2 regions of the Nitratireductor sp. J20-h4 genome follow, and region 1 is predicted to be linked to the other one. Evidence: riboswitches for the same ligand, from Rfam matches in the RefSeq annotation. Region 1 holds a riboswitch; the other holds the start of a gene.

Region 1 (10,680 bases):
TGCCGACATGACAGCCCGGAATCGGCGTCGGCGTGCCAGGTGTTCACATGCGGAACGCGAGCGCGACCGACAGGATCAGCATCGCGGCGAAAGCAATGTTGATGACGCGATTAAGCCTAGGCCGGCGCAGAAACCGGGTCAGCAACGCGCCGCCGGCGAGCCATGCCGTGTTGACCAGAGCAAGGATGACGAGCAGCAGTCCCGCCTTGATGAACGCGTCGACGATGGAAGAGCCCCCAAACAGAACGAAGCCGGAAAACATCGCCGCCATCGCGGCGTAGGCCTTGGGGTTGAGCAGCGAAAGCACGATCCCGTCGCCGAGCGAGGGCGCACGCCCGGTCTGCGGCGCCTTCGACATCGGCGGGGCGGTGGCGATGCGCCAGGCCAGATAGATGAAATAGGCAGCGGCGGCGGCCGTCACCACGGGCGAGAGCGCGGGCACGGCCAGGACGATGGCGATCATGCCGCTCGCCGTCAGCGCCATGACAAGCACCATGCCGACGAGAAGGCCCGTCATGTAGCCGAGGCCGCGCCGGGCACCGAACGCCGCTCCCGCCGCCGCGAGGCTGAGCGTATTGGGACCCGGACTGCCGGTCAGCACCAAGCCGGCGACGAGAAACCCGATCAAGTCTTCCATAGTGTGCGTCCGTTGCGATCCAGGCGGGATCGGCAGGGTCCTACAGCCGCGCCGTGCCGGCAAGCGGCCATGCAGGCCTTGCATTGACAGCCCTGTCGCTCACGGCCTAAATGCCGGCCTGACGGTTCCCTTCCACGCGGAAGGGCTAAGAGGGAACGCGGTGCGAAGCGACCGGCTTCAACTCCGCGGCTGTCCCCGCAACTGTGAGCGGCGAGCTTCGCGTCGATTGCCACTGGATTTGTCCGGGAAGGCGGCGCGGTGCGGCGACCCGCAAGCCAGGAGACCTGCCGTCGCAACAGCAATCCTAACCGTCCGGCGGGTGACCCGGGCAAGGAGTTCGATGATTGACCTTCGACGACAGGACTGATTCGTCCGCGACGGACCCGGCCGCAACGGTAGACGCGCCGACGCCCGCCATAGCGACGATCCTTGTGTGCAGTTCGTGCCGCGGCGCGGACGGCGCCGACGACCGGCCGCGTCCGGGACATTTTCTCGCCGAGGCAGCACGCGCGGCCAACGAGGATGCCGACATCCGGATCGCTGAGGTCGAATGCCTGGGCAATTGCAAGCGCCGGCTGAGCGCGGCGCTGTTGTGCGAGGGCGCCTGGAGCTACGTGTTCGGCGACCTCGCGGTCGAAAACGGCGCCGACCTGGTGGCCGGAGCCAAGCTCTTCCAGACCTCCGATAATGGCCTCATGCCCTGGCGCGGACGGCCCGAATGTCTCAAGCGCGGGCTGGTTTCCAGATTGCCGCCCGCAACCGCCATCGCCCCTGCCGCAACCCAAAAGGTTTCATCATGACTGCTTCCGCCGACCGCGTCCCCTGCACCGTCGTCACCGGTTTCCTCGGGGCGGGCAAGACGACGCTGATCCGCAACCTGATCGAGAACGCCAACGGCCGGCGCATCGCCATCATCGTCAACGAGTTCGGCGATGTCGGCATCGATGGCGAAATCCTGAAAGGCTGCGGCATCGAGAACTGCCCGGAAGAAAACGTACTCGAACTGGCCAATGGCTGCATCTGCTGCACGGTCGCCGACGATTTCGTGCCGGCGCTCGACCAGATCCTGGCGCGCGAGCCGAAGGTCGACCATATCCTGATCGAGACCTCCGGCCTGGCCCTGCCCAAGCCGCTGGTGCAGGCGTTCCAGTGGCCGGCGATCAAGGGGCGGGTGACCGTCGACGGCGTGGTGGCGGTGGTTGACGGGCCGGCGCTCGCCGACGGCCGGGTCGCCGCCGACATGGACGCACTCGCCGCCCAGCGCGCGGCCGACGAAACACTCGACCACGACGATCCGGTCGAGGAAGTGTTCGAGGATCAGGTTGCCTGCGCCGACCTCGTCATCCTGTCGAAGAGCGACCTGCTTGACGAAGCCCAGGCCGGCCGTGCCCGCGCGGCGGTGGAGCGCCACCTTGCCCGCGCCGTCAAGATCGTGCCGGCGGCCAACGGCAAGGTCGATCCGTCGGTGCTGCTCGGGCTGGGGCTCGCCGTCGAGGACGATATCGAGAACCGGCACACGCATCACGACGGCATGCTCGACCACGAGCACGACGATTTCGACACGCATGTGATCGAGCTGCCCGCGATTTCCGACCCCGACGCGCTCGCGCGCCGGGTCACGGCGGCGGCGGAAAATACCGGCGTGCTGAGGCTCAAGGGTTTTGCCCATGTCGAAGGCAAGCCGATGCGCCTGCTCGTTCAGGCGGTGGGGCCGCGCGTGTCGCATTATTACGATCGCGCCTGGGCACCAGACGAGGCCAAAGGCACGCGCCTGGTGGTGATCGGGCTGAAAGGCCTGGACCGCGACGCGATCGAAAAGACCCTGGCGGCATAGGAGGACGAACAGCAGCGCGATGCACATCCTCGCCACCAGTTCCGCGACGCTCGACGATCTGATCGAGCCGGTCGACCTGCGCCAGGCGCCGGCCGACATGGTGGCGCTGTCGTTCACCGACAGCGATCTTTCGGCGCTGGCCTCCGCCTGGCGGGCCGAAGGCGAGGCGGTGCCGTCGCTGAGGCTCGCCAGCCTGCGCGAGCTGCGCCACCCGATGTCGGTCGATCTGTGGCTCGACAGCGTCGCCGCCCAGGCGAAGGTGATCCTGGTGCGGATTCTGGGCGGGTATGACTGGTGGCGCTACGGCTGCGACCGGCTGGCAGAGATCGCGCGTCAAAAGGGCATCGCGCTGGCGCTGCTGCCGGGCGAATGCCGCGAGAGCGACGAGCGTCTCGCCGCACTGTCGACGATCGCTCCCGAGGAACAGATCGGCCTGCTCGCCTATTTCCGCGAGGGCGGGACGGCGAATATGCGCGCGCTGCTGCGCCGGATGGCCGTGCACGCAGGCCACGACATCGAGGCGGACCCGGCGGCACCGCTGCCCAAGGCCGGGTTCTATCTTCCCGGCCTCGGCGCGGTCGATGCCGTGACCGCGTTGGCCGCGCGGCCGGACGGCGCGGCGACGGTGCCGCTGCTGTTTTACCGTTCGATGCTGCTTGCCGAGGATGTCGCGCCGATCGACCGGCTTTTCGAGGCGATGGCCGCGCGCGGGATGTTTGCCCTGCCGCTGTTCGTGTCGAGTCTGAAGGATCCGGCGGTCCGCGCCTTCGTCTTCGATACGACACGGAAGCAGGCAGCGCGCGCCATCGTCACCACAACCGCCTTTGCCAGCGGCGCGGAACCCGATGCCGAAACGCTGTACGACACGCTCGGCGTGCCGGTTTTCCAGGCGGTGATCGCCACGACGCGGCGCGAGGCCTGGCAGAGCGGCGCGCGCGGCCTGGCTCCGGCCGACCTTGCCATGCATGTTGTCCTGCCCGAACTCGACGGGCGCATCCTCGCCGGGGCGATCTCCTTCAAGGACACGGTCGAAAGCGAGGATGCGCTCGCCTATCGCGGCCAGGTCAACAGGCCCGAGCCCGACCGGGTGGCGGGTGTCGCGGACCGAATCGCGGCCTGTCTGAGGCTCCAGGCGACGCCGCGCGCAAAACGCCGCATCGCCATTCTGATGCCCGATTATCCGGGCGCGGCCGGGCGCACCGGCTACGCCGTCGGCCTCGACGTGCCGGGCAGCGTCCTGACCATGCTCGCCGACCTTAAGGCTGCCGGCTATGACGTTAAAAACATTCCGGAAACGCCGCGCGATCTGCTGCGGCTGATCGAACGCGGCGAAGAGGCTGTGTCGGCCGAAACCTATGCGCGCCATTTCGAAACGCTGCCCGAGGCCGCGCGTGTGGCCGTGGAGGCGGCGTGGGGCCCCTCGCCCGCCGACGGATCGGAGGATTTCGGCTTTCGCGCCGCGACGTTCGGCAATGTCACGGTGGCGCTCGCCCCCGATCGCGGACGCGCCGAGGACCGCCGTGCCGACTATCACGACCCGGCCCTGCCGCCGCGCCACGACTTGCTTGCCTTCGGGTTGTGGCTGCGGGAGCGGCAAGGGTGCCATGCACTTATCCATGTCGGCGCGCACGGCACGCTCGAATGGCTGCCCGGCAAGACCGTGGCGCTGTCAAACGCCTGCTTTCCCGAGATCGTCACCGGCGGCCTGCCGGTGATCTATCCCTTCATCGTTTCCAATCCGGGCGAGGCCGCGCAGGCCAAGCGCCGTATCGCGGCCGTCACCATCGGTCACCTGCCACCGCCGTTGACCGGTGCCGGCCTGTCGCCCGAGCAGCAGGAACTGGAGCGTCTGGTCGACGAATACGCCCAGGCCGACGGGCTCGACCGGCTCCGGCGCGACCGTCTGGCCGGGCTGATCGTGGAGAAGGCGGCGCAAAACGGTCTTGCCCCGCAGGCCGGGGTCGCAGACGCCGACGATCCCGACGCCGCGCTGATGAAGATTGACGCCTGGCTGTGCGACCTGAAGGATTTCGCCGTCAAGGACGGTCTGCACATCTATGGCCGCGCGGCCGCAATCGACGACGAACCAATCCGCCATGCCAGCGCCGGCGCCGAACGCGACGCGCTGATCGCAGCCCTCGACGGGCGCCATGTCGCGGCCGGCCCTGCCGGCGCGCCGGCGCGGGGCCGCACGGACGTGCTGCCGACCGGCCGCAATCTCTACACCGCTGATCCGCGCACCATGCCGACGCCGACCGCCTTCGAGCTCGGCCGGCTGGCCAGCGAGGAAGTGCTGCGGCGCTACTTGCAGGATCACGGCGACTGGCCGCGCTCGCTGGTGATCGATCTTTGGGGCAGCGCCAGCCTGCGCACCGGCGGCGAGGAAATCGCGCAAGGGCTGGCGCTGATGGGCTGCCGACCGCAATGGGACGCCGCCACAGGCCGGGTGACCGGCATCGAGGTCTTGCCGCCGGCGCGCCTGGGTCGGCCGCGCGTCGACGTCACCTTCCGTATTTCCGGCCTGTTCCGCGACATGTTCGCGACCCAGATCGCGCTGCTCGACGCCGCCGTCGCCGCGGTGGCCGCGCGCGAGGAGGCGGCCGGCGACAATCCGCTCGCCGAGGCAAGCCGCGGCGGCGGCGCACGGCCGCAGCGGATTTTCGGCTCCTCGCCCGGCGCCTATGGCGCGGGCATCGAAGGCCTGCTTGCCGGCGGCGCATGGGCCGAGCGTGCCGAGATCGGCAAGGCGTTTCTGGAGGCGACCTCGCACGCGTTCGGCGGCGCCGAGGGCGAGGCCATGGCGGCGCCCGGCGCCTTCGCCGAACGCGTGGCCGACGCCGCGCTGCTGATCCATACCGGCGACGATCCGGGCCGCGACATTCTCGAGGGCTCGGCCGACGTCGCCTTCATCGGCGGTTTCGCCGCCGCCGCGGCCGCGCTCGGCAACAAGGCCGATCTGATCGCGCTCGATACGACCGATCCGGCTAGGCCGCGCGCCCGGTCGGTGGCGGAAGCGGTGACGCGCGTGGTGCGGGCGCGTGCGGTCAATCCGCGCTTCATCGCCGGCCAGATGCGCCACGGCCCGCGCGGGGCGGCCGAATTCGCCGAGACGGTCGATCGCCTGGTCGGTTTTGCCGAGACCACGGCGGCGATACCGGGCAGCCTGATCGAGGCCGTGCACGAAGCCTATCTCGGCGACGCGCAGGTGCGCGCCTTTCTTCTCAGGGAAAACCCGGCCGCCGCGCGCGCGATCGCCCAGCGCTTCGCCGATGCGCGCCGGCGCGGCCTGTGGCATCCGCGCCGCAACGCCATCGACGACGACCTCGCCGCCCTGATCGCGGAAGCGCGCGCCGGGGAGCAGGCGGCATGAACGCTTCCCAACGGCGCGGCGCCTGCCCGTCCCTGAGCGCGCCGATGGAAACCGGCGACGGGCTGCTTATCCGGCTGCAGCCCTTGCAGGGCGGGGTGAGCCCGGCCCAGCTTGCCGGCCTCGCCGAGGCCGCGGCGCGCTTCGGCAATGGGATGATGGAGGTCACGGCGCGCGGCAGCCTGCAGATCCGAGGATTGACCAGCAGTTCAGCCGGCGATTTCGCCGCCGCCGTCGACCGGCTCGGCATCGCCGTGCGAGGCGGCGTGCCGGTCGAAACCGGACCGCTCGCCGGCCTCGACCCGAGCGAAGCCGCCGATCCGCGCCCGCTGGCAGAAAAGATCCGCGCCGGCATCGCCGCATCCGGCCTGGCGCCGAAACTGGCACCGAAGATTACGGTGATCGTCGATGGCGGCGGGGCGCTGACGCTCGGCGACCTGATCGCCGATCTGCGCCTTACGGCGCTGGGTGCGGGTTGCTGGCGGCTTGCGGTCGGCGGCACGGCGGCGCGCGCGCGGGTGGTCGGCGTCGTGACCGGCGAGACCGCCCACGCCGCGATCGTGACGCTGCTTGAGACGATCGCCGCCAAGGGAGGCGCTGCGCGCGGGCGCGATCTCGCGCCCGACGAGCTGGCAGGCGCGCTGCGCGACCTCGCCATCGCTAAAGCAGCCGAGACAGATGCCCTCGCCCCTGCCCTGCCGGTCGGCCGGTTTGCGCTGAAAGGCGATCGCATAGCGCTCGGCATCGCACTATCATTCGGCCAGGTCCATGCGGGCGCTCTCGCCGGGCTCGCGGACGCGGCCGGGCGCGCCGGCATTGCCGAAATCCGCTTCGCGCCGGGGCGCGGCCTGATGTTGCCGGCGCCGGCCGACGCCAAGATTTCGACCGTGCGGCAGGCTGCGGAAAAACTCGGCTTCGTTGTCGAGCCCAGCGACCCGCGCCTGTCGGTCGTCGCCTGTGCCGGCCGGCCGGCCTGTGCCGCCGGCCGTTACCGGACCCGCGAGACCGCAGCCGCGATCACCAAGGCGGCGGCCGGCCTGCTGGACGGCTCGCTGCGGCTGCATCTTTCGGGTTGCGCCAAGCGCTGCGCGCAGCCGGCGCGGCCCGGCTGGACGCTGCTCGGCGGCGACGCGGCCCGCACGCTGACCACCGACACGGCCGACACATACGAAATGCGCGGCGAGGTCGCGACAGGAGAAGAAGCCGGCGCATTCGCACGCTTGACGGCGGCCTTCAAGCGCCACAGGAAGACGGGCGAAACAGCCGCCGCCTTCCTGGCCCGCCAGGACGCTTCCACGCTTACCACTTGGCTTCGCCGGGACCCGACATGACAACGACCGACTATATCCGCGATGGCAACGCGATCTACGAACGCTCCTTCGCGATCATTCGCGAGGAAGCCGACCTGAGCCGGTTTTCCGACGCCGAGGCCGACGTCGCGGTGCGCATGATCCACGCCTGCGGGCTGGTCGAGGCGGCCACGCATTTTGCCTTCGCGCCGGGTTTTGTCGACGCCGCGCGGGCCGCGCTGGTGGCCGGGGCGCCTGTCCTGTGCGACGCGGAAATGGTGGCGCACGGGGTGACGCGGGCACGGCTGCCGGCCGACAATGCCGTTATGTGCACGCTTCGCGACGCACGCACCCCCGACCTTGCAAGACAGATCGGCAATACGCGCTCGGCGGCTGCGCTGGAACTGTGGCGCGACCGGCTCGACGGCGCGCTGGTGGCGATCGGCAATGCGCCGACGGCGCTGTTTTACCTGCTCGACATGATCGCGGGCGGTGCGCCGAAACCGGCCGCCATCATCGGCATGCCGGTCGGCTTCGTCGGGGCGGCCGAATCCAAGGACGCGCTGGCGGCGAACACGTTCGACATTCCCTATGCGATCGTGCGCGGCCGTCTGGGCGGCAGCGCGATGACGGCGGCCTGCGTCAACGCGCTTGCGAGGGCGGGCCTGTGACCTCTCCTCGCCCAGGCCGCCTGATCGGCGTCGGCACCGGCCCCGGCGATCCCGAATTGTTGACGCTCAAGGCCGTGCGCGCGCTCGAAAACGCCGACGTGGTGGCGCATTTTGCCAAGCGCGGCAACAATTCCAATGCGCGGCGTATCGTGGCCGATTTGCTGCCGCCGGATGTCGCCGAACTGGCGCTGCTTTATCCGGTCACGACCGAGATCGAGAAGACCGAGGCCGCCTATCGCCGCGCGATCGACGGGTTTTACGAACAGGCCGCCGCCAGCGTCGCCGAACGGCTCGACGCCGGCCAGACCGTGGCCGTGCTGTCGGAGGGCGATCCCCTCTTTTACGGTTCCTACATGCATCTGCATGTGCGGCTGGCCGAACGCTACCGGGCCGACATCATCCCCGGCGTCACCGCGATGTCCGGCGCATGGTCGCAGACCGCTCTGCCGATCTCGCAGGGCGACGACGTGCTGACGGTGCTGCCCGGCACAATGGCCGAGAGCGAGTTGGCACGCCGGCTCTCAGACACCGACGCCGCCGTCATCATGAAAGTCGGGCGCAATCTGCCCAAGATCCGCCGCGCACTCGAAGATGCCGGCCGGCTCGGCGATGCCTTTTACGTCGAGCGCGCGACGATGCAAAACGGCCATGCCATACGGCTTGCCGACAAGGGTGACGACCAGGCGCCGTATTTTTCCATCGTGCTGATACCGGGCTGGCGGGGGCGCGCATGACCGGCAAGCTGTTCGTGATCGGCACCGGACCCGGCAATCCGGCCCAAACCACGCCTGAAGCAAGCGCGGCGATCGCCGAGGCCGGGCATTTTTTCGGCTACGGGCCCTATCTCGACCGGCTGTCGCTGCGGCAAGACCAGCAACGCCACGCTTCCGACAATCGCGAGGAACTGGCGCGCGCGGGCGCGGCTCTCGACATGGCGGCCGGCGGCGCCGTGGTCGCGGTCGTTTCGGGCGGCGATCCCGGCGTCTTCGCCATGGCGGCGGCGGTCTGCGAGGCGATCGAAGCCGGCCCGGCGCGCTACCGCTCAATCGATCTCACCATTGTGCCCGGCGTCACCGCCATGCTGGCGGTCGCGGCCCGGGCCGGCGCGCCGCTCGGTCACGATTTCTGCGCGATGTCCCTATCAGACAATTTGAAACCCTGGACGCTGGTGGAACGCCGGCTCGCGGCCGCTGCCGACGCCGGCTTCGTGATCGCGCTCTATAACCCGATCAGCCGCGCCCGGCCCTGGCAGCTCGGCCGCGCCTTCGCGCTTTTGCGGACACATCTGCCGGGAACGGTGCCGGTGGTGTTCGGACGCGCAGCCGGACGCGCCGACGAAAACATCACCGTGATGCCGCTCGGCGAGGCCGACCCGGCCAAAGCCGACATGGCGACCTGCGTGATCGTCGGATCGGCCGAAACGCGGCTGATCGACCGGCCCGGCCGGCCGCCCCTGGTCTACGCACCGCGCTCGGCCGGGGCACTGGCGGAAAGGGCGGGCACGAGATGAGTGAGCGCCCGCACCGCCTCGTCCACACTCGCGACGATGATGCCGCCTTCAGGAGAAGGTGGCCGGCGCACCAGCACGACCTCGATGCCGAGCGCGCGGGCGGCGGCAAGCTTGGCGTAGGTGGCGTCACCGCCGCTATTCTTGGCAAGCACTGCGTCGATGCCATAGCGTCGGAACAGCGTTTCTTCCCCGTCCTTGGCGAACGGACCACGGGCGAGCAGATATGCGATCGAGGGCAGCGCCAGCGGCGGCTCGACCGGGTCGACGCTGCGCACGAGATAAAAATGCTGCGGCGCGGACAGAAGCGGTGTCAGTTCCTGGCGTCCGAGCGCGACGAAGACGCGGCGCGGCGCGGTGCCGAGCGCAGCAACCGCCTCGGCGACCGTGCCGACCTCGTGCCAGCGATCGCCCTGTTGCCGCTGCCAGGCCGGCCTGCGCAGCGCAATCAAGGGAACACCGGCGGCGCGCGCGGCCACGGCGGCATTAGCGGTGATGCGCGCGGCAAAGGGGTGGGTCGCGTCGACCAGCACGGTCACGCCTTCGCGGCGCAGCCACGCCTCAAGCCCGGCCGCGCCGCCGAAACCGCCGACCCGCACCGGCACGGGCTGTTCAGCCGGGTTCCTGGTCCGGCCTGCGAGCGACAGGGTGAGCCGGCATTGGCCCTTGAGCCGCGCGGCCAGGTTTCGGGCCTCGCCCGTTCCGCCGAGGATCAGGATATGGTGTTGCATCATGCCATCTAGCGATCCGCGCCCGACAAGCTCAACCGAAAAACACTGGCTGACGATCGTCGGCATCGGCGAAGACGGGCTCGACGGGCTCGCGCCGCAGGCGCTGCGCGCGATCGAGACGGCCGAACATGTCTTCGGCGGCCGGCGGCACCTGAAGCTCGCCGCAGACCGAATTACCGGCGTCGCCCACCCCTGGCCGTCGCCGTTCGATGCGGCAATGACGGCGGTCTGCGCGTTGCGCGGCCAAGAGGTCTGCGTGCTCGCTTCAGGCGATCCGTTCTGCCACGGCGTCGGGGCAACGCTGGCGCGCCATGTTCCGGCCAGCGAGATGACGGTGCTGCCGGCGCCCTCGGCGTTCAGCCTGGCGGCGGCGCGGCTGGGCTGGGCGCTCCAGGACGTCGACACGATCTCGCTGCACGGCCGTCCGGTCGACTATCTACGCCCGCTGCTGCAGCCGGGCCGGCGCGTCCTGGCACTGACCTCGGACGAGACCGGCCCCGAAGAGATCGCCGAGCTGCTGCGCGCCGACGGGTTCTGCGGGTCGCGGATCACCGTGCTGGAAGCGCTCGGCGGAGCGGCGGAGCGGATCACGACACTCAGCGCCGGCGCGGCCCTGCCGGAGACGATCAACCCGCTCAACCTGG
Region 2 (10,680 bases), 1.4 Mb from region 1:
TCGTCGGCACGCCGACGCTCGGGTTCTACCTGCTCGACGGCTCGATGCCGGTGCTCAAATACAGCCACCACGTCGATCCCGGCATGCTCGACGACTATACCGACCGGCTGGGCGCCAACGACCCGCTGATCGAAAGCCTGCATCAACGGCCCGTGGCGACCACCGGCATGTCGATCTATGGCGACCGCCACTGGCGTCACAGCGAAATGTTCCGGCTGCTCAGGCGCTGGGGTTATGACGGCAATCTATGCGGTCCGTTATGCCTCGACGGCGAACTGGCGGGGATCCTCTACACGGCCGGCCCCGGTGACGGCAGCGGCTCCGACGAGCTGGTTCGCATGCGCATGGACATTATCTGCCGCGCGAGTTCGATGGCGCTGGACCGGATCGCCGAAAGCGGTTTTACGCCGTACGCGCCGTCGGGCGGCGGTGTCGAAGCCGCCCTTGCACCCCGCTCGGCCGAGGTCGCGCGGCTGGTGCGCCTGGGACGCAGCAACAAGGAAATCGCGCGCGCCATGTCGATCTCCGAAAACACGGTGAAGGAGCACGTGGCCAATCTCCGTCGCCGTTTCGGCGTCCGCAACCGGACCGAACTGGCCGCCCGGCTATCGGCTCAAGCAAGCCGCGCCGCGCCCGCCTGAGACGTCTTCCGATCCGGGGCGCGCGTTTTGCCGGCGATGGCGGCAACCTGCCTCAAAGGGCGCCGGTGACCAGGTAGCGCAGCGCGCGCGCCACTTCGGCGGGGGTGCGGGCGACCGCGTTGGCGGCGGTGTCGACCTCCTTCAGCGCGTGGTCGAATTCGGGCGGATGCAGCACGATGATCGGTTTGCCGAGCGCTGCCGCATAGCCGGCGTCGAAGGCCGCGTTCCACTGCCGGTATTTTTCGCCGAAACACACCACCAGCACGTCGGCGCGCTCGATGCCGGTGCGGATGCGCACGGCGTTGAGCAGCGCCCCCTTGCGGTCGTGCCAGAACTTGTCGCTTTCGGCGCCGAAGATTTCCACGCCGCAATCGTCGGAGGCATCGTGGTCGGTCACCGGGCCGAACCAGTCGATGTCGAGGCCCTCGCAGGCCGTCACGATCGTCTCGCGCCAGTCGGTATGGATCTCACCGGCCAGATAGACGTTAAGCTGCATGGGAACCTCCGGTTCGGTTTCGCTGGATGATGATGACGTGTGGCCGAACGGCTATCACGAACAAGCCATATCCCGCAGCATACATTGTCGAAAATATTCCCGCTGCGTCCGGCGCACACTCGAAGGTGGGCCGGCATCCAAGCCGGCCGCGCGCTTTACGGGCTTTGATCGGCGGCGATTTTTCCGTAGTGACTGGCAATGTCAGCCCCATCCGACAGGCATGCCCGCAATGCCGCCAATATCGCCCGCGCCTGCGCGGCGATCGAGCGTGACCTGACTGCCCGCCACCGCATCGCCGACCTGGCCAGGGATAGCGGAATGGCTCAGCACCATTTCCAGCGCCGCTTCGCGGCGGCCACGGGCGAAACGGTCGCCGGCTATCTCCGAGCCAGGCGGCTCGAACGCGCGGCGATCGCGCTCTGCCAAACCGACGCGCGCATTCTCGACATCGCACTCGATTGCGGGTTCGAGACCCACGCGGCGCTGACGCGTGCCTTCAAGGCGCATTTCGGCATCACGCCCGATGCCTTTCGCCGCGATGGGCTCGATTCGGCCCTGTGCGGCGCGCCGCCGCGTCCTTTCCTGAGACCTGTCGAGGTCCAATCGTTCGCCATGGCCTGCGATCTGGTGGAGATGCCGCAGCAATGGCTGTGCTGGCGGCGGGCGACCGGCATGATCGACGGGCGCTACTTCCCCGACCTGGCTGCGACACGAGCCGCGTTCGGCGAGCTGGCGCGCATCTTGGGCAAGGACGAGGCGGCTTTCGCCGCCGGTTATGCCCAAGGTCCCGCTGCCTTCGAGGATCAGAGTGCCGTCGCCCATTTCGGTGCGCTTTTCGACACCGAGCGCAGCCTGGCCTGGGCGGAGGGGCGGACGGGGATCGAGGCCGGGCTCTACGCAATCTTTCCCCATAACGGGCCGCTGAACACGCTGCACCTGACCTGGCATCGCGCCGCGCGCGTCGGCCTGGGCCGGTTGAAGCTGAGGCTGCGGCCCGGATGGATGGTGGAAACCTATCTGACCTCGCGGACCGAGGCGCCGGGTGCAGCGCTGAGCGCGCTTGTCCACCTTCCGATCCACAAAAGCACGATCGGGAAAGCCTAGGCCGGTCGGCGGGGCTTATCCAACGGGGCGAACGCAGCGTTGGAGAAGACCATGACCATCGACCTACCCGAAATCCTGACCCGCCCTTTGCGCGAGACCGTCGCCGGGCTCGCAAACGAAGCGACGCGCGAAGCCCTCTACCGCGCCTTGCGCGCCCGACGCGAAGACGTCGAACCGGTCGTCAACGCGTTCGAGGCCCGTCGCGAACAGTCGCCCCGCACGGCGAAAGGGCCGCTGAACGGCCTGCCTGTCACGGTCAAGGACCAGATCGCGGCCGGGGGGTGGCCGCGGACATTCGGGCTCGAGCGTCCCAGCCGGCGCGCGGACCGGGCGAGCGCGACGATCGTGGCCAGGCTGGTCGGGCTCGGCGCCGAGGTGACCGGCAAGACCGCGTTGCCGCCCAACGCGCTCGATTTCCAGACGTTCAACCGCCGTCGCGGCCGTACCAGCAATCCGCACGATCCCCGCTTCACCGCAGGCGGCAGCTCGGGCGGCGGCGCGGCGGCGGTGGCGAGCGGCATGAGCCTTCTCGATATCGGCGCCGATCTTGCCGGCTCGCTTCGCCTGCCGGCGGCATGGTGCGGCGTGACCTCGCTCACCCCGACCGAGGGCGGCTGGCCTTCCGACGGCATGCTGCCCGGCGGACAGCGCCTGCAACACTTCGCGCGGATAGGGCCGATCGCGCGGCGGGTCGACGATCTCGCCTTTCTCTGGGACTGTCTTGCCAGAGCCGAAACCGGAAAAGAAACGTCGGGATCGTACCGGATCGGCCTGTGGACGCCTGATTCGCCCCCGCCGATGGAGGCGGCGGCCCGCACGGTCTGGGACGGGTTTTCCACCCGGCTCGCCGCCACGGGCGTTAACGTCGAGCCCGACCCGATGCGTCTCCTGTTTAAACCCGAGAGCTACCGGCTTTTCGGCGAGATCATGGGCTACGAGACCGGTGCGCTGATTCCAGCGCCGATTCGCTGGCTGCTACGGCGCGACCGGAGCCCGGCGCGGCGTTCGCCGGGTTTCCTCGCCCACGTTCATACGGGATATCGCAGGGACGGTGCGCGCCATGCCGACAATCTGGCGCGCATGGCCGTAGCGCGGCGCGAGGCCGCCGCGCGTTTTGACGGCGTCAACGCGCTGGTGCTGCCGGTCACCGGCCTGTGTGCGTTTCGACATCTCGACCCGAGCTCGGACAGGGCCGGGGTGCGCGACTACGCACAGCGCTTCGACACCGCCGCCGGTCCGCTCTTCTATTTCGACGCACTGACCCGCTTCACCGTTCCGGTCACCTTGCTGGGGTGGCCTGTGGTCACACTGCCGATCGGGCGCGATGCGAACGGAATTCCGTTCGGCGTCCAGGTTGTCGGCAAGCCGGGCAGGGAGCGGGCGCTGCTCGATCTCTGCGCCACGATCGAGACGCGCCTCCCGGCCTATTCGGGCACGGAACGATGAGCGAGAACTTTCCGATGGACCACGCCGGAGTTCTCCGCGCACGCGCTTGACAAGCTTTTGCTGATATCTCTAGGGTCGCGCACGGAACTGGTTCCGCCCTCGGGCGGATGAAAAGGGAACACGGTGAGGCCGCATGCCGGCCAAATCCGTGGCTGCCCCCGCAACTGTAACCGTTGAGCCCGCTTCCATGATGCCACTGGCCGTTCGCGGCCGGGAAGGCGGAGCCGGGCGACGAGACGGAAGTCAGGAGACCTGCCAGGACCGGTCACCCATGCCAGGACACGGGGTGTGTCCAGGCGCGGCCGTCCGTTGCGGTGACATTCGATGAAGTGTTGCCGCAGCCGGGAACGGCCGAGGGGTGAGGACGCCTATGTTTGCCGATCTGCCCAAGACCGATCTCCGCCTGCGGTTGATTGATGCCGCGCAACGCCATGCCGCGTTGCGCGACCAACCGCACAAGGGACAGGTATGGTCAGGAAATATATCGTTGCCGGCACGCTGGCATTCGTCGGGCTGACGGGCGCACAGGCCGAGGAACCGGCGGATGCCGACACCGAGATCACCAAGCTCGACCGGTTGCTGATCAGCGAAGGGCGCACGCCTGTGGAGGCCGAGAAATCCGGCCGCGCCCATACGGTGATTTCGGGCGAGGCGCTGGAGGAAAACCGGGTGCGTTACGTCGCCGACGCCCTGCGCATGGTGCCGGGCGTGGCCGTGTCGCGTACCGGTTCCTATGGCGGCCTGACCCAGCTGCGCATGCGCGGCGCGGAGGGCAACCACGTGCTGGTGATGATCGACGGCATCGAGATGAGCGAAACCTCCTCGGGCGAGTTCGATTTCGGCAGCCTTCTGGTCGACGACATCGAGCGCATCGAGGTGCTGCGCGGCCCGCAGAGCGCATTCTGGGGCTCCAACGCCACCGCCGGCGTGATCAACATCATCACCAAGCGCGGCGAACGCAACGGATTTTCGACCTCCATCCGCTCCGAGGCCGGCACCGACGGCACCTGGCTCGGCGGTCTGTCGATGCGCGGCGGCGGCGAGAATTACGACGTGGCACTGTCGGGCCTGTTGCGCAATACCGGCGGCTTCAACGTCTCCGATTACGGCACCGAACGCGACGGCGACCGCAATGCCACGCTCAACGGCCGTTTCACGGTCGACCTGACGCCCGCGCTCAGCGTCGACGGCACGCTGCGTTACGTGGACCGCAAGAGCGACCTCGACGCACAGGATTATGGCTGGGGCAGCCCGACCTATGGCCAGGTGCTCGACACCGACGACCAGGTCGCGAGCCGCGAACTGTTCGGCTCACTCGGCGCGACCCATGTCGCGCTCGACGGCGCGCTGACCCAGCGCCTGCGCTTCACCGGCAGCGACACGTTCCGCGAATATTCCGCCGGCGGCGCGGTGACGTCGTCCAATTCGGGCGGCCGCTATAACGGGCTTTACCAGGCGAGCTGGGAATTCGACACGCCGAGCCTGCTGGAAGCGCGCCACCGGCTCACCGGCGGCTATGAGTGGGAGCGGGAAACCTTCCTGCCCTCGCATCTGGCCAACAAGCTCGCCCGCTCCACCAATTCCTTCGTCGGCGAATATCGTGGTGAGTTCCTCGACCAGTTTTCCGTCAATGCCGCGCTGCGGCGCGACGACAACGACGCCTTCAGCGACGCCACCACCTATAGCCTCAGCGGCGCCTGGCGCATTCCCGGCATCGACACCCGCCTGCATGCCTCGCTGGGCACCGGGGTCACCAACCCGACCTTTTTCGAGCAGTTCGGGTATCTGCCGACCCAGTTCATCGGCAATCCGGGCCTGCTGCCCGAAGAGAGCTTCGGCTGGGATGTCGGCGTCGAGCAGGGTTTTTTCGGCGGCATGCTGATCGTCGACCTGACCTATTTCAATCAGGATCTCACCAACGAGATCGCCACCGCCTATGACGGGCCTTTGCCGACGCCGGTCAATCTCGATGGCCGCAGCGAACGCCAGGGCGTCGAGGTCGCCGCCACGGTCGATCTCTTCAACGGCTTCACCGCGACGGCGAGTTACACCTATACCGACGCCACCGAGCAGGCGGTGGCGGGCGGGCCGCGCCTGGTGGAGGTGCGTCGGCCAAGACATTCGGGATCGCTGAACGCGGCCTATCGTTTCTACGACAACCGCGCCCGCGTCTTCGGCGAAGTCGTCGTCAACGGCGAGATGCTCGATCTCGACTTCTCGACCTTTCCGTCCTCCCGTGTGAGGCTGAAGCCCTATACGGTGGTCAATGTCGGCGGCAGTTTCCGCTTCAACGAAACCGTCGAGGGGTTTGCCCGTATCGAGAACCTGTTCGACGAGGAGTATGAGGACGTGCTCGGCTACAACGCCCAGGGCCTGGTCGCCTTTTTCGGTCTCAAGGGCAGTTTCTGAGCGCGATGACGCAACGGCTTTTCCTTTGTCGATGGCTCGGGGCGGCGTGCATGGCCGCCCTGACGATTTGCGTGTCGGCGACCGCGCACGCCGCGTCTGCACCCAAACGCGTCGTGTCGATGAATCTGTGCACCGACCAGCTTGCCATGCTGATCGCGGATGAGGACCAGCTCCATTCGGTCTCGCATCTGGCTGCCGATCCGGGCGCCTCGGTGCTTGCCGGGCGCGCCGGAGCCTATGTCGTCAATCACGGCCTGGCGGAGGAAATCTTCCTGATGCGGCCGGACCTGGTGATCGCCGGCACCTACACGACGCGCACGACCGTGGCGCTGCTGCGCCGGCTCGGCTTTCGCGTCGAGGAGTTCGCGCCGGAAACCGGGTTCGACGACATCCGGCAAAACATCGCCCGCATGGGCGCGATTCTGGGGCGGCGGGACCGGGCGGCGGCGCTGACGGCCGCGCTCGACGCCGGGCTGGCGGCGCTGGCAGCATCGCCGGCGGAGGGCTCGGTGGCGGTCTATTCCTCCAACAGCTACACGGTCGGGCCGGGCTCGCTCGCCGACGCCGTCATCGCCGAAACCGGGCTCGACAATATCGCCGCGGCCCTGGGCATTTCCGGCGCCGGCCGGCTGCCGCTGGAAAGTCTGATTGCCGCCGATCCCGACCTGGTCGTCACCGGCGCGCAGCGTTTCGACGACCCCGCGCTCGCCCAGGAGAATTTCCGCCATCCGGCCTTCCGCGCCTTCGCCCGCCAAATCGCCGAGGTCGACATACCCGACAAATACTGGCTGTGCGGCGCGCCGTTCACGCTGATTGCCGCGCGCATTCTCAAACAGGCCGCGAGAAGGCTGGAGGCGGGGCAGGAATGAGCGAGCCGGCGCGTTACCGCCTGTTGCTGGCGCTGCTCGGCGGCGCGACGACGCTGCTGTTGGTCCTGTCGCTGACGGTCGGGCCGGCGGCGATCGGTTTTGCCGATTCGCTTGCCGCGCTCGTCTCCGGCGATGGCGGCGCGATTGTCCTGATCATGCGCGAAATACGCCTGCCGCGCGCGCTGCTTGGCCTGATGATCGGCGCCACGCTCGGCCTTTCGGGCGCCGCGCTCCAGGGCTACCTGCGCAATCCGCTGGCAGAGCCGGGGCTGATCGGCGTCAGCGCCTCGGCCTCGCTCGGCGCCGTGCTGGCGATCTATACCGGCCTGTCGGCCGCCTTTCCGCTCGCCCTGCCGCTGTCGGCGCTGGCGGCCGCGGTCGCGGGCGTGCTCGTCGTCCAGGCATTGGCCGGTATGCATGGCGGCACGCTGACCATCATTCTGGCCGGCGTCGCTGTGTCGAGCTTCGCCGGCGCAATGACCTCGCTGGCGCTCAACCTGTCGCCCAACCCGTTCGCTGCGCTCGAAATCCTGTTCTGGATGCTGGGCTCGCTCACCGACCGCTCCATGGACCATGTCTGGCTGGCCGGCCCGTTCATCCTCCTCGGCTGGGCGATGCTGGCCATGCTCGCCCGGCCGCTCGACACGCTGACGCTGGGTGGCGACGCGGCATCGAGCCTCGGCGTCGACATGCGCCGGGTACGTTTCCTGGCCGTTTTCGGCACCGCGGCCTGCGTCGGCGCGGCGACGGCGGTGGCCGGCGCGATCGGCTTTGTCGGCCTCGTCGTGCCGCATCTGCTCAGGCCTCTGGTCGGCGCGCGCCCGTCAAGGCTTTTGCCGGCATCGGCACTCGGCGGCGCGTGCGTCCTGATGGCGGCCGACATTCTGGTGCGGCTGATCGCGCCCGGCCGTGATCTCAAGCTCGGCGTTCTGACGGCGATCGTCGGCGCGCCGTTCTTCCTCTGGCTCATCTGGCGCAGCCGCGGGAGGCTGGCATGAGCCTGCTTGCCCTGTCCGGGATCGGGGTCGCGCTTGGCGGGCGCGACGTTCTCGGCGAGGTGTCGCTGCGCGTCGGCGAAGGCGAATTCGTCGGGCTGATCGGGCCGAACGGCGCCGGCAAGTCGACCCTGCTGCGCGCGGCGCTGGGACTGGTTACCGCGCGCGGCACGGTGGAGATCGGCGGCATGCCGGCGGCGGGGCTGTCGGCGCGGGAGCGCGCCCTGCGCATCGCCTATCTGCCGCAGGAGCGCGAGATCGCCTGGCCGGTTTCGGTCGAAATGCTGGTCGGGCTCGGCCGCGCGCCGCATCGCGGCCCGTTCGCCGCCGCCGGCGCGCAGGATCGCGCGGCCGTTGAAGCCGCGCTCGGGCGCATGGAGATCGCCGCCTTCCGTCACCGCCCGGCGACCCAGCTATCCGGCGGCGAGAAGGCCAGGGTGCTGATTGCCCGCGCGCTGGCGCAGGAGGCGCCGCTGCTGCTTGCCGACGAGCCGACCGCCGGCCTCGATCCCGAGCACCAGATCGGCCTGATGCGCCTCTTCGCGGATCTCGCCCGCGAGGGCCGCGGCGTCGTCGCCTCCCTGCACGATCTCGGGCTTGCCGCGCGCTGGTGCACGCGGCTGGTGCTGCTCGACCGCGGCCGCATCGTCGCCGATGGCCCGCCCCGGCAGGTGCTGACGCCGCAACGGCTGCGGGACATCTATGCCGTCGAAGCCTTTTTCGGCGAGGCAGCCGGCGGTCTCGTCGTGCAGCCGTTGGACCTAGTGGCGTCGAACGCCAAGAACGAAAGGACCGTGCACCGGTGAACGATCTTGAAAATCTGTTGCGACGCGCCCTGGCGGATTGGCAGTGCGGCTGGAGCATGGGCACTTTCGGCGCCATCGCCGAATTTCATCACGACGACGGCGAGACGGCGATCGTGGACGATCCCGAAACGCTGACGCGCGCCACCGCGCGAGGCGGCGTCGCGCTCGACTACGCGGCGCTGGCGGCAGTCGTTCCCGTCGCCTATGAAACGCTGAGCCCGAAACGGCATCGCTGGAGCCATGCGCTGGCGCTGTGCCTGCCCGAGGCCGCCGCCCGCCGCGCCTGCCGCGCGACGCTCAGCGAACTCGGTCCCGACGACGGTGCGATCCGCGAGGCGGATCGCGGCGCGATCCTGTTCGATATGGGCTTGTCGTTGCCGCAGTCGGATTTCTGCGTCCGGACCCGAGACGCCGCGCTGCTTGCCGTGCTGCGTTCGTCGGTCGGCCGCTCGCTGCTGGAGCCCGGCAACCCGGCGATGGCGGCAATTCTTGCCGCCCATCCGCATCGCGTCGCCGTCACCGGGATCGGCCGGGTCGAGGTGTTCCAGAAGATCGGCGGTCCCGACACCGGCGGCGTGTCGCCGCCGGGGCCGCATACCCACGTTCTGCCCAGACTTCTCAGGACGGGCCGCACCCATTCCGCCAACACGCCGATTCCCGACGGGCTGATGCCGCTCGCATCACTGCATCCGGGCCATCCGGTGATCGGCCCGCTGGGCGAGGACCGGCCCTTCGACGCCGCGCTGCATGCCGGCTTCCAGGCCCTTTTGGCGACATATGGCCTTCCGGAGGCTGTCGCTGAGAAGAACCGGGTGCTAACCGCCCTGGCGCGCGGTCAGGCGCCCGACGGCTTCACGCCGTCCGAAACCCGCCTCGCCCGCACGGCCCTGCGGCTCGCCCTGCGCCAGGAGATGCACCGTTGCGGCCATCTCGGCGAGACCGCCCGCCTGCGATTGCTGGCGCGGTGGCAGGCGCGCTTCGAGCCCGCCGCCGCCGATGACGAGGCCGAGGACGACAGGCCGGGACACTGAAAGCGGCCTTGGCCGACCCCGTTTTCGGGGCGCGGGTCGGCGCGTCATGCCCCGGCATTGTAGGCCGCGATCGCGGCCATGTTGACGATGTCGCTGTCCTTGGCGTTGAGCGAGACGATCTGCACCGGCTTGTTCAGCCCGACCAGCAGCGGGCCGATCACCATGGAGCCGCCGAGTTCCTGCAGCATCTTGGTGGCGATCGAGGCCGAGTGGAAGGCCGGCATGACCAGCACGTTCGCCGGGCCCGACAGGCGGCAGAACGGATATTGCGCCATCAGCTTCGGGTTGAGCGCCACGTCGGCGGCCATCTCGCCGTCATACTCGAAATCGACCCGGCGCTTGTCGAGGATCTTGACCGCCTCCTGCACGCGCTCGGAGCGCTCGCCCGGCGGATGGCCGAACGTCGAATAGGCGAGCATGGCCACGCGCGGCTCGTAGCCCATGCGCCGCGAAAAGCCGGCCACCTCCTCGGCGATGTCGGCGATCTGCTCCGAATTGGGCATGTCGTGCACGGCGGTGTCGGCGACGATCACCGTGCGCCCGCGGCAGAGCGCGATCGATACACCGATGACCCGGTGGCCGGGCTTGGCGTCGATCACCCGGCGCACGTCGTCGAGCACGGTGGAATAGTTGCGGGTCACGCCCGTCACCACCGCGTCGGCGTCGCCGAGGGCGACCATGGCGCCGGCGAAATGGTTGCGGTCGTTGTTGATCAGCCTCTGGCAGTCGCGGAACAGGAAGCCTTTGCGCTGCAGGCGCTCATAGAGATAGTCGGCGTAAAGGCCGTTGCGGCGCGACAGGCGCGCATTGATGATCTCGATCCCGGGCTTGTTCAGGTCGACGCCGGCCTGCTTGGCGGTTTCCCGGATCTGCTCGTCGCGGC

Evidence for each region. A riboswitch is a leader RNA that binds a small molecule or an ion and turns the genes downstream of it on or off. The one in region 1 is predicted to bind cobalamin.
Region 2: another riboswitch for cobalamin. It lies ahead of ACT2B0_RS20250 (TonB-dependent receptor plug domain-containing protein); the one in region 1 lies ahead of ACT2B0_RS05565 (DUF1636 family protein).

The regions. Positions count from the first base shown of each region.
Region 1 is NZ_CM165557.1:1,138,354-1,149,033, reverse strand. Features, by position in the region: gene ACT2B0_RS05570 (LysE family translocator) at 44-637, opposite strand; cobalamin riboswitch at 743-943, shown strand; gene ACT2B0_RS05565 (DUF1636 family protein) at 982-1,437, shown strand; gene cobW (cobalamin biosynthesis protein CobW) at 1,434-2,471, shown strand; gene cobN (cobaltochelatase subunit CobN) at 2,491-5,841, shown strand; gene cobG (precorrin-3B synthase) at 5,838-7,169, shown strand; gene ACT2B0_RS05545 (precorrin-8X methylmutase) at 7,166-7,798, shown strand; gene ACT2B0_RS05540 (precorrin-2 C(20)-methyltransferase) at 7,795-8,532, shown strand; gene ACT2B0_RS05535 (precorrin-3B C(17)-methyltransferase) at 8,529-9,308, shown strand; gene ACT2B0_RS05530 (cobalt-precorrin-6A reductase) at 9,257-10,036, opposite strand; gene cbiE (precorrin-6y C5,15-methyltransferase (decarboxylating) subunit CbiE) at 10,038-10,680, shown strand, end outside.
Region 2 is NZ_CM165557.1:4,173,262-4,183,941, reverse strand. Features, by position in the region: gene ACT2B0_RS20270 (helix-turn-helix transcriptional regulator) at 1-641, shown strand, start outside; gene ACT2B0_RS20265 (YtoQ family protein) at 694-1,137, opposite strand; gene ACT2B0_RS20260 (helix-turn-helix domain-containing protein) at 1,336-2,241, shown strand; gene ACT2B0_RS20255 (amidase family protein) at 2,293-3,687, shown strand; cobalamin riboswitch at 3,759-3,961, shown strand; gene ACT2B0_RS20250 (TonB-dependent receptor plug domain-containing protein) at 4,156-6,096, shown strand; gene ACT2B0_RS20245 (ABC transporter substrate-binding protein) at 6,147-6,965, shown strand; gene ACT2B0_RS20240 (FecCD family ABC transporter permease) at 6,962-7,963, shown strand; gene ACT2B0_RS20235 (ABC transporter ATP-binding protein) at 7,960-8,766, shown strand; gene ACT2B0_RS20230 (DUF6925 family protein) at 8,763-9,797, shown strand; gene ACT2B0_RS20225 (NADP-dependent malic enzyme) at 9,842-10,680, opposite strand, start outside.